DNA from 3 places in the Alicyclobacillus sp. CIJ1 genome. Region 1 is predicted to be linked to each of the others. Evidence: predicted binding sites of a transcription regulator. Region 1 holds the regulator's gene; each other region holds the start of a gene.
What was found. The regulator LexA, encoded in region 1, represses DNA repair genes until DNA is damaged. The targets are predictions, from matches to a motif close to CGAACATATGTTCG.

Region 1 (3,279 bases):
GCGATTTGAAGTTCCTCAATCAGACGCTCCATTTCGGCAAACGGCAGGCCGTCCACCACCAACGACTTCCCCTGCGCCTCTGCAGCCTCTTCAATGAGTTTATCCGCCCGGAAGCGTGCCTTGCACTGACGGCAGTCCACCATCGGGTCGTGGAAGTTTGCCACGTGTCCAGACGCCACCCACACCTGCTTATTCATGAGGATGGCCGAATCCAGACCGACATTCAACGGATTTTGCTCGATGAAAAACCGCCACCAGGCGCGCTTCAAATTGTGTTTGACCTGGGCGCCGAGCGGCCCATAATCCCACGTGTTGGCCAATCCGCCGTAAATCTCGGAACCAGGGAAAATAAAGCCTCGCCGCTTTGCGAGCGACACCAACGTGTCCATTGTGACCTGCATCGACTGTTCCTCCTGCTCGTCCTCAATATGGCTATGATAGCCGAGGCCGGCGCGTATGCGCAACGGAGCGCGTCCGCTGTGCCTATTTTGGCAGGGTGTTGTGTATAATGAAACTCCGACTGGTCTCATACCGGCGCGAGCGGTCGCAGCATGGGGGGAGAGTTCGTGAAAACCAAGCAACGCGTCAAAATGGTGTTTCTCGACATCGATGGCACGCTGTTTGTAAACGGCCGGATCGTGCCCAAAAGCGCCGCGGCGGTCGCCAAACTCATTGAAAACCACATTCCGGTCGCCGTGTGCACGGGTCGGAGCGTCATTCATGCGCAGCACGTGCAGGCCTCGCTCGGGATCCCATACGGCATCTATTTTAACGGCGGTTTGGTAAAGGCCGGAGATCGAGAAATCTTTGCTCTGCCTTTCTCGCGCGAAGTGGTTCGCGGCATCCTACAAGCGGCGGAGCGCCGCGGCATTCAGACCATCATTCACACGCACGATCACGCCTTCAGCCTGCGGCCTATTCCACCGCAATATCTTCCAGTCCTCGCGTCCTACGACTTCCCGCCCATCGCCTGCGAGCCGAGGATGGCCGATCGGCTGGACGAGATCGGCGTCTTTCAGCTGAACGCATTCATGACCGCCGAGTGGGACGACGTGTTCGAGCGCGAGTTCCCCGAATGCTACGTATACCGCTGGCATGAACAGGCCGTCGACTTCCAGCGACGCAAGTCCGACAAGTCCATCGGCGCGATGCACCTCCTCTCGTATCTGGGCATCGCACCTGAGGACGCCGTGCACATCGGAGACGGCGGGAACGACATCGGCATGTTCCGCACCATGGGGTACTCCTTCGCCATGGGCAACGCGAATGACGAGGTCAAGCGCGCGGCCAAACGCGTCACGTCAAGCGCCGACGAGGGCGGCGTAGCGGACGCTTTGGCCGAACTTGGGCTCATCTGAGATCCCCCTATCCGAACACGTGTTTGCACCTTCCCGCGCGACGTGGTAGAATGGGTGCGAAGGGAGTGGGAACGGTGAGCGGTCTCACGGCTCGTCAACGCGCAATTCTCGAGTTTATCCGAAAAAACATCCGCGAAAAAGGATACCCGCCATCGGTGCGAGAGATTGGGGAAGCGGTCGGGTTGGCGTCCAGCTCGACGGTTCACGGGCATCTCGAACGACTGCAGCAGAAGGGTTATCTGCGTCGAGATCCGACCAAACCGAGAGCTCTGGAACTCCTTGTGGACGACGAGGAACCGGGGGATGTCGTGCTCGCTCCCATCGTCGGTCGCGTCACGGCAGGACTTCCCATCTCGGCGCTGGAAGACATCGAAGGATACTTGCCTTTGCCCCGCGACGTGGCGAAAGGCGATGAGGTCTTCGCGCTGCGCGTGATCGGTGAGAGCATGGTGAATGCGGGCATTCTGGATGGAGATCTCGCCATTGTTCGGCGGCAGACGTCGGCCGATAACGGCGACATCGTCGTGGCCATGACTGATGAAGACGAGGCCACCATCAAGCGGTTTTACCGGGAGGATGGCCGTGTGCGCCTCCAACCAGAAAACGACGCGATGTCTCCCTTGTACTTTCCGAACGTAACCATCCTGGGCAAGGTCATCGGGATCTTTCGGCAGATCCGATAGAAAGAAAAACATGCGGCGCAAGCCTCTTTTGCTTCGCCGCATCTTCAGAGCACCTCTACAAGACCAGGCATCGAGATACGTCAGGCGGTCACAGAGAGCGTCCTCGCTCCGACTGGAGCCAGTCGCTTTGGATCTTCTCCATCGTCTTCTTGCTCGTCTCCGGCACGACCCGCTGCATGAAGACGGCCATGGCGATGCAGAAGAGCGCGAAGATCCAAAACGTCCACGTCCCGCCAATCGCCTGCAACAAAATCGGGAAAAACTGTGCCACGAGATACGTGGCGAACCACAGCGCAAAGGATGCGATAGCCATCGCGCGGCCGCGGATAGCGGTCGGATAGATCTCGGACAACACAATCCACACGCCGCCGCCCCAGGAAAGCTCATACGCAATCGTGTGCGCAAACACGAGCGCGAGAACCAGCCACGTGATCATGTGCGGCAGCGAAAAGGCGATGCCGAGGACGACGAGGAAGAGCGCCATGAGCATCCCGTTCCACACAAGCAACCGCTTTCTTCCGACGCGATCGACGATGAGCATGAGCACAATGACGAAGATGACCTTGATGGCGCCAATCCAAACGGTGTCGTAGAACGACGCGTTGGTGCCTGCGCCGGCCGCCTTGAAGATCATCGGGGCGTAATAGCCCACCGCGTTGGTGCCCGTGAACTGCTGAAAAATCGCGAGCACAATGCCGATGCCGAGCGCCTTTCGAATGCCCGGGCGCGACAGTTCCTGTAACAACGAATCCGGCACAACTTCGAGCGATTTGCGAATCTCCTCGGCGTCCCACCGCGCGCGCTCGGGACCGCTCACGCGTTCCAGAATCGAGATGGCTTGCGCTTCGCGTCCCCGTTTCATCAGATACCTTGGACTCTCCGGCACAAAGAACAGCAGCGCGAAGAAGATGACAGCCGGGATGACGCCCATGGCAAACATCCAGCGCCAGCCTGTCGTCTGGTTCCAGGCCGTGGTATGCGAACTCACGATGGCCGCGTTCACAAAGTAGACGATAAAAATCCCGGACACAATCGCCAACTGGTTCGACCCGACTAATCGCCCGCGGATCCGCGGTGGTGCGATTTCGGCAATGTAGAGCGGTGACAACAGCGATGCCAGCCCGATGCCGACGCCCCCGATGAACCGCCCGGCCACCAACACGCCTACGCTCGGCGCGAAGGCCGAGATCAGGCTCGATGCGATGAAGATCACGCCCGCGACCGACAGCGCTTTCTTC
Region 2 (3,279 bases), on a different contig from region 1:
CGAGTTTGTGGCCGTCCTGCGCCGCCCGCCCCACGGCCCGCTCCCCCCGCGGGCGCACGACATGGGGCGCGAGTCGTCCATCCTCGCGAAGCTCCATCCGCACTTCCCGAAAGCGCCGAAACCGTATGCCTACTGCGAAGATCCGCGAGTCATCGGCGTGCCGTTTTTCGTCATGGAGTACCGCCCGGGCGTCCCGCTGGACGACGCGTTCCCCGAGGACTTCGCCTATGCGCCCGAGGTGGGGCGGGCCATCTCCGAGCGCGCGATTCAGGCGCTCGCGGAGCTGCACGCCGTGGACCCGGTGGCATCCGGTCTCATCCAGTTTGGCAAGCCCGAGGGCTTTCTGCGCCGCCAGGTCGACGGGTGGATCGAGCGATTCCACCGGTCTCGCACGGACGAGGACGTGCCGCACGCGGACGCCGTCATGGCGTGGCTCAGCGGCCACGTCCCGGAATCGCGCGACGTCACCGTCATCCACAACGACTTCAAGCTGAACAACATGCTGTTTGCCCCGCCGGCGTATCAACACATTGTCGGCATCGTAGACTGGGAAATGGCAACTGTTGGAGATCCACTCTTCGATCTCGGCGTCATGCTGAGCTACTGGACCGAGCCGTCCGATCCGCCGGCGCTCCAGGCGCTCTTCCCGTCCGTGACGACGCTCGAAGGTTTTTACTCGCGCCGCGAGATGGCGGAGCGGTACGCACAGGAGACGGGGCGTTCGGTCCACGACATGAAGTTTTACTATGTGTTCGGCGTGTTCAAGCTCGCCGTGATCTTGCAGCAGATTTACGTGCGATACAAGCTGGGCAAGACGTCCGACGCCCGTTTCGCCCGCTTCGGCGACGGCATCCGGGCGCTTGTGGAACATGCCAGGGCCGAGATCGACCGCCCCTGAGGCCCATCCCAGCGCCCCACATGTCAAGAGGCCAGCCGGCCCGGCCGACTGGCCTCTCGGTTCAGTTCATCTGCTTTCGCAGGGCCTCAATCACATCGCGAGAGAGTCCCGTCGCCCGCTCAATGACCTCGCACGGCATGCCCGCCTCGAGCATGTTTCGCGCGACTCGGCGAACGCCCATCTCCGTTCCCATCTCGATGCCTTTTTCCATGCCTTTTTCCATGCCTTTCTCCATGCCTTTCTCCATGCCTTTTTCGATGCCCTCTTGCAGTCCTTCCTTGAAACCCTCAAGGTGCCCTTCCCTGCGGCCGTCCTCAAAGATCTCATCAATCAGGCGATACATGTTTCTCAACTCCCTTCTTAAACGTAGCCGCTGTTCCTCCGAAAGCGCCTGTTCCCCGAGCGTCAGGAGCGCGCTGACGACGAGTTCCCGCTCGCTTGGGTTGCGCACCTGAGGGATCAAGGACAGGACTCGGTCGAACGCCCGCGAAGGGTCGCTCAGGCGCATGTTCATGGCCAACGCAAGTCGCAGGCGGTCGCGCGGCTCCCAACGACCGTCCCGGAGGTGGTGCTCCACCTCATCGAGTGCCTCATCGCCATTCACGTGAGCCAAAAACACGTTTTCGACGCGGTACAGCGCTGTGCCAATATTCAGTTCCTCTGGTGCGCTCGAGATGCTCGCGTGATAAAGAACCACGGTCCGTATGGGACAGCGCATTCGGTTTGCAAGACGAGCGTCGTACTCCAAAAATCGATGCAGTGTAGCCTCCCGCGTTGCTTGGAACTCGAGGTGAAACAGATGACCGGCTGCCGTGCGCCAGACCCGATCCATCCGAAGAACGTTCGCGGGCAATTCGGTCTCCACCGGCTCCACAAGTTCCACGCCGTACACGCCGATGGCGTCCAGCGCCCCACCCGATAGTGAACGCGTCAATGCTTTCATCAAAGCGTCCTGCCTCGACATCGCAAGTCTCCTTTCTTCAAGTATACGGAAGGGTCCCAAGGCGAACAACGGATTGATCGCTACAGAACATATGTTCGATTGTTGGGTGCAACATTCCTGCTGTTCACGCGTATCGAGGCCATACACTGAAGCGCTATGATGGGCTTGCGACGTTAGCAGGACCGTCCCCAATTGAAAAGGCACCCGCCAAAACGGGTGCCTACGACCGACCTTGATATCCGCTCCACGCCGAGACTTTGGCGGCGCTCTCCTTGAGCGCCTTCACCGCCCGCTCCACGTCCTCGTCCTGGATGACCGACGTCATCGTGAGGCAGGAGAGGACGAGATCGACCTTGTTCTGCTGGTTGAAGACCGGCACCGCGACTGCCGAAATACCAGGCCACAGCTCGCCATGGGAGACCGCGTACCCCTTTTCGCGCACTTCCTGGAGGAGGCGCACGTACTCCTCTTCATCGGTGATGCTATTCGGCGTGTAGGCTTTGAGCCCCTCTCGGAGCACTCGACGCCACGTGGACTCGTCGTCATACGCCAGAAAGCAGCGGCCGAAGGCGGCGCCGTACACGGGGAACTGCTGCCCCACGGACACCGCGATGCGCACCCCGTCGCCCGGCGGCTCGGCGGAGCCGATGTAAATGACGCGATCGTCGCGCAGCCGCTTGACGAGGACGGCCGTCATGCCCGTGTGCGCGGCGACCTGATGCAGTTCAGCAAGCGCGTGCGCGTAGACGTCATTCAGATCTGCCGCCCGAGCGCCGAGCGGGATAAGATAAGGGCCCAGGCTGTAGCGGCGCGACTGCGGATCGTAGGAGACGAAATCCTCGCGCTCCAACGTCCGCAGCACGCGCAGGCAAGTCGTCTTGTTCACGCCGAGCCGCTCGGCAATTTCGGTCAACGTGGATTGCCGATACTTGTGCCGGCTCAAGAGCTTCAAAACGCGCGCCGCGAGCGCGACAGATGGCACTTGGTAGTCCAACGGACACCCTCATTCCGCGAAAAAGTGTCTGGCCCGCCTTCAGGCGAGCGGTTTGCGGAACGTCGCCGTACCCTGGACGACGCGGACGTCTCCTGGCGACTTCTGCGCCCAGACGTCACACGTCACCACCTGATAGCCTTCTTCCTCTTTCACCTCTTGGACGACGCCGTCACAGGTGATGATATCACCCGGCCGCACCATGTCAACGAACCGGACGCCGAACGACAGCAGATCGCCCTCTTCGCCGATCTCGTCCGTCAGCATCTGCGCCACGAAGCCCATCGTCAGCATGCCGTGTGCGATGACGCCGCCGAGCCCTGCCTCCTTGGCGAACTCCTCCACCGTGTGAATGGGGTTGAAGTCGCCCGACGCGCCCGAGTACTTCACGAGCTGAATCTTGGTCACGGGCGGCTTGGTAAGCGGCGTGAGGTGATCGCCCGGCTG
Region 3 (3,279 bases), on a different contig from region 1:
GTCGTGTGGCTTGTCGGACTTACCCACAGGTACGCGGCGTTCCCGTTCCCTGTGTCTGCCATCATTCGGTCTCAATCACGTGTTCCAACCTCACGACTTGCTCACCGTCGTTGGTTCTCACACGAAGTTCCCGGTCGCGCACCGACACGCGGCCAAGGAGCACCACATCGCGTTCTGGCGTAAACACCGTTACACGCATGGCGCGTCCCTCACGAACCGCCTCACTGAGCGCGTATTGCATCTCCTCCAGGCGCTCCTCGGTGAGCACCGGGCGCTTGCGTTTTGCTCGTTCACACTGGATTTTCGCCATAAGTTCGCGATGCTCCGGCAGCACAAGCCGCATGGCCTCGAAGATGTTTCCGTCACGGATGTTCATGCGTAGTGACCTCCGATTCGCAGACTCCGTTCACGCAGTTGCCCAGCGCGTGTCAGGCTCACCGCGCGCATGATCGACGTCTCGCCAAAACGCGCACGGATCTCGTCTACCGTCTCGTACAACCGTGTCCGCGCCGGCACGTTCTCGAACAGTGACAACTGGACGCTCTCACGGAACTGTAGCATGTCCACACTCACCGACACGGCGCGCACACCGGAACCGTCCCAGTGTTGGTCCAGTAGCGTCAGGAGCACAGGGTACAGCTCGCCCGGATCGTTTGTGGCGCGGGGCAAGGTCTTTGCACGGTAAAACCCGCCCGTCAATCCCTCGTAGGTGAGGCCAAGTCCCACACGCCGACCGGCTTGATGCGCCTGCCGGAGACGATGACACACTTCGTCCAGCAACTCCAGGATGACGACCGCGATGTCACTGCGTTCGTAGAAGTCCCGCGGCAGCGTCGTGCGATGGGAGAAGCCCTTGTGTGGTGCGCAGTAACTATGCGGGTTTATGTCGCTCACGTCGATCCCATTCGCCCAACGGTGGATGACCTCGCCCCACACCAAACTCAGCCTTGAGCACGCCGACGGGCAGACGCGCGACGTCGCCGATCGTCTCGCACTTGAACTTGTGTCGCAGGACTTCCGCACGCCGTTTCAGGCCCCACATCTCCTGGACGGGCAAGGGATGGAGCACGGTCGGAATGTCCTCTTCTCGCCACCACACGATGCCACCAGGCGTCTTCTTGGCGGCTTTGTTCGCCATCTTCGCGATCCACTTATTCGGCGCGAGTCCAATGCGCGATCGGATGCGAAACTGGTCCCAAATGCGCGCTTGGAGGTTGCGCGCCGCCGCGATCGGGTCGGGAAACAAGGTGGATGGGTACGGAAAGGCGATAAAGCCTTCGTCGACCGAGAACTGTTCCTGAAACGGGAAGCATTGCTGCATGAGCAACTGTATCCGCACGGACACGTGCAGATAAAATGCCATGTGCGGTCGCACGACGATGAGTCGTGGGTACAGCCGGAGCGCTTCTCCCAAGCGCATGGCATTTTCGACGCCGTATCGCTTCGCCGTCGGCGTCGCGGCGAGGATAATGCCCGAACGCCTGGCCGGATCACCGGATACGACAAGCGGTGGGTTGGTGGAGTCATCGCACTCCTTGCGCCTGGCCGCATACTCCTCTCGGCTTGCCACCTCGCACGAGGCGTAAAAGCTCTGCATATCCACCAGACCGTAGATGAGCTGCGTCATCGCGAGATCATCCCCGTCCGTTTGGCACGACTCGAGGACTCGGCCTCCAACATCTTGCGCATGAACACCGCTTCGTCGTAGCGATCACCGATGCGGAACTCGACACGGACGTCCATGTTCCCGTCCTGGCGCTCGATGATGTGCAAGCCGTCCGCGCGCATCTGTGCCTTGAGGCGCGAAAGTTCGCGGTTGATGTGCGATTGGATGAGTTCGAGGATGAGAAGTTGACGGAGTAAGGTGGTAGGACGGTCCGTAGGGACACCTCTATTACGAATATGCGTTCTGTATGAGGGTATATGTCGATTGCCTTCTCCACGCAACGTAGCTTTTTGTCTCCGTAACATGTGCTACTCAGCGTAGCACATGTTTTTCTTGTCAATTTGGGCTGTGTCGGTTACAAAGAAGGTAACGGCAGGAACACCCGCATCCCAGTTTCGGAACAGAGTGGAGAGGATGATGGTATGTTGGATGCATCCTTTCCGGAGATTCTTCGGCGACTTCGCGAAGAGCGAAACTTGACCCAAGCGGATTTGGCGGGGAACGGCATTTCAAGGGCGTTGATCAGTTTGTACGAAAGTGGCCGCAGGACGCCGACCTATGAGACGCTTGCCTATCTAGCGGAACGTTTACAAGTCACCGTGGATATTTTCTTCGGTTCCAACAACGAAGTCGTCCAAAAGGCGATGATGACTCTCATTCATCAGGCAGAGCAGGCAGAACGGCAAGGACGATGGAAAGACGCCTTGGAGATGTGGGAGTCAGCGCACAACTTGTGTGAGGCATATCACTTCACAACATGGGATTTCCATATTAACGCCCACCGGGGTATCACCTTGGTGAACCTGGAACGTTACCAATGTGCCGTCGAAACTTTGCTTCCCCTTGTAGTCGACCCACGACTGCACGACAACCGAGACGTCGCCTATGACATTTTACGGGGTCTGGCTTTGAGCACTCGCCAGTTGGGTCAGTTAAAGATGTCGGAGACGTTCTTCAGGCTCATTCTGCACCTACTCGGGCCTTCAGATGAGCGTTGGGTTCGGACACAGATCAACTTAGCAAGCATTTATGAACTTTTGGGAGAACACGACAAGGCGGTTCGACATTATGTCTCGGCTGCCGAGTCTGCGCGACGCGTGGGGAGTGCAGAGCTTCAAGCGTGGGCGATTATCGGGCGGACAACCGCTGAGATGAGTTCGGGATTGACAGAACATGTGTCGTTGCTACTTGACAGAGCTCATAACTTGACCGAGTCCCTTCAGAATACTCGCCTTTCTTATGCCGTCCGACACAACAGGTTGGTTCTCAAACGAATCGAACATGATGTAGATGGTTTTCATCGAGAATACCAAACACTCATGGAGGAGGTACCTGATGACGAATGGAAAGCCCGTTTGCTTGAAGAGAGAATCAAGTGGTCCTTAGCCGTCGGGAACTGGGATGATGCAGAAGCTTGTTTGCACGAGGCCTTAGGGCTTCCCGTCACAACGCCGATTCGAGCTGAGCTCCTCATGGTGTTAGGTTAAAACAGTGGACACGGCGAATCGAGAATGTAAGAATAAGTCGATTCGAGGTGAGCCACGTGACACAAAAGTACGACAACGACTTTAAACTCCATGCTGTTCAACTCGCTTTGGAAGGCCACAAGCCAG

Region 2: AC27E8_RS11140 (RpnC/YadD family protein) is a predicted target of LexA. The motif match lies at 1,926-1,939, and genes of this name have one in related genera.
Region 3: AC27E8_RS03405 (Y-family DNA polymerase) is a predicted target of LexA. The motif match lies at 1,898-1,911, and genes of this name have one in related genera.

The regions. Positions count from the first base shown of each region.
Region 1 is NZ_BAAJPH010000102.1:24,314-27,592, reverse strand. Features, by position in the region: gene AC27E8_RS06920 (glycine--tRNA ligase) at 1-401, opposite strand, end outside; gene AC27E8_RS06915 (Cof-type HAD-IIB family hydrolase) at 567-1,358, shown strand; gene lexA (transcriptional repressor LexA) at 1,433-2,041, shown strand; gene AC27E8_RS06905 (sugar porter family MFS transporter) at 2,130-3,279, opposite strand, start outside.
Region 2 is NZ_BAAJPH010000124.1:14,336-17,614, reverse strand. Features, by position in the region: gene AC27E8_RS11145 (phosphotransferase family protein) at 1-898, shown strand, start outside; gene AC27E8_RS11140 (RpnC/YadD family protein) at 960-1,862, opposite strand; gene AC27E8_RS11135 (IclR family transcriptional regulator) at 2,062-2,835, opposite strand; gene AC27E8_RS11130 (MaoC/PaaZ C-terminal domain-containing protein) at 2,875-3,279, opposite strand, start outside.
Region 3 is NZ_BAAJPH010000066.1:2,142-5,420, forward strand. Features, by position in the region: gene AC27E8_RS03395 (YolD-like family protein) at 62-376, opposite strand; gene AC27E8_RS03400 (DinB/UmuC family translesion DNA polymerase) at 373-894, opposite strand; gene AC27E8_RS03405 (Y-family DNA polymerase) at 872-1,627, opposite strand; gene AC27E8_RS03410 (helix-turn-helix domain-containing protein) at 2,089-3,153, shown strand.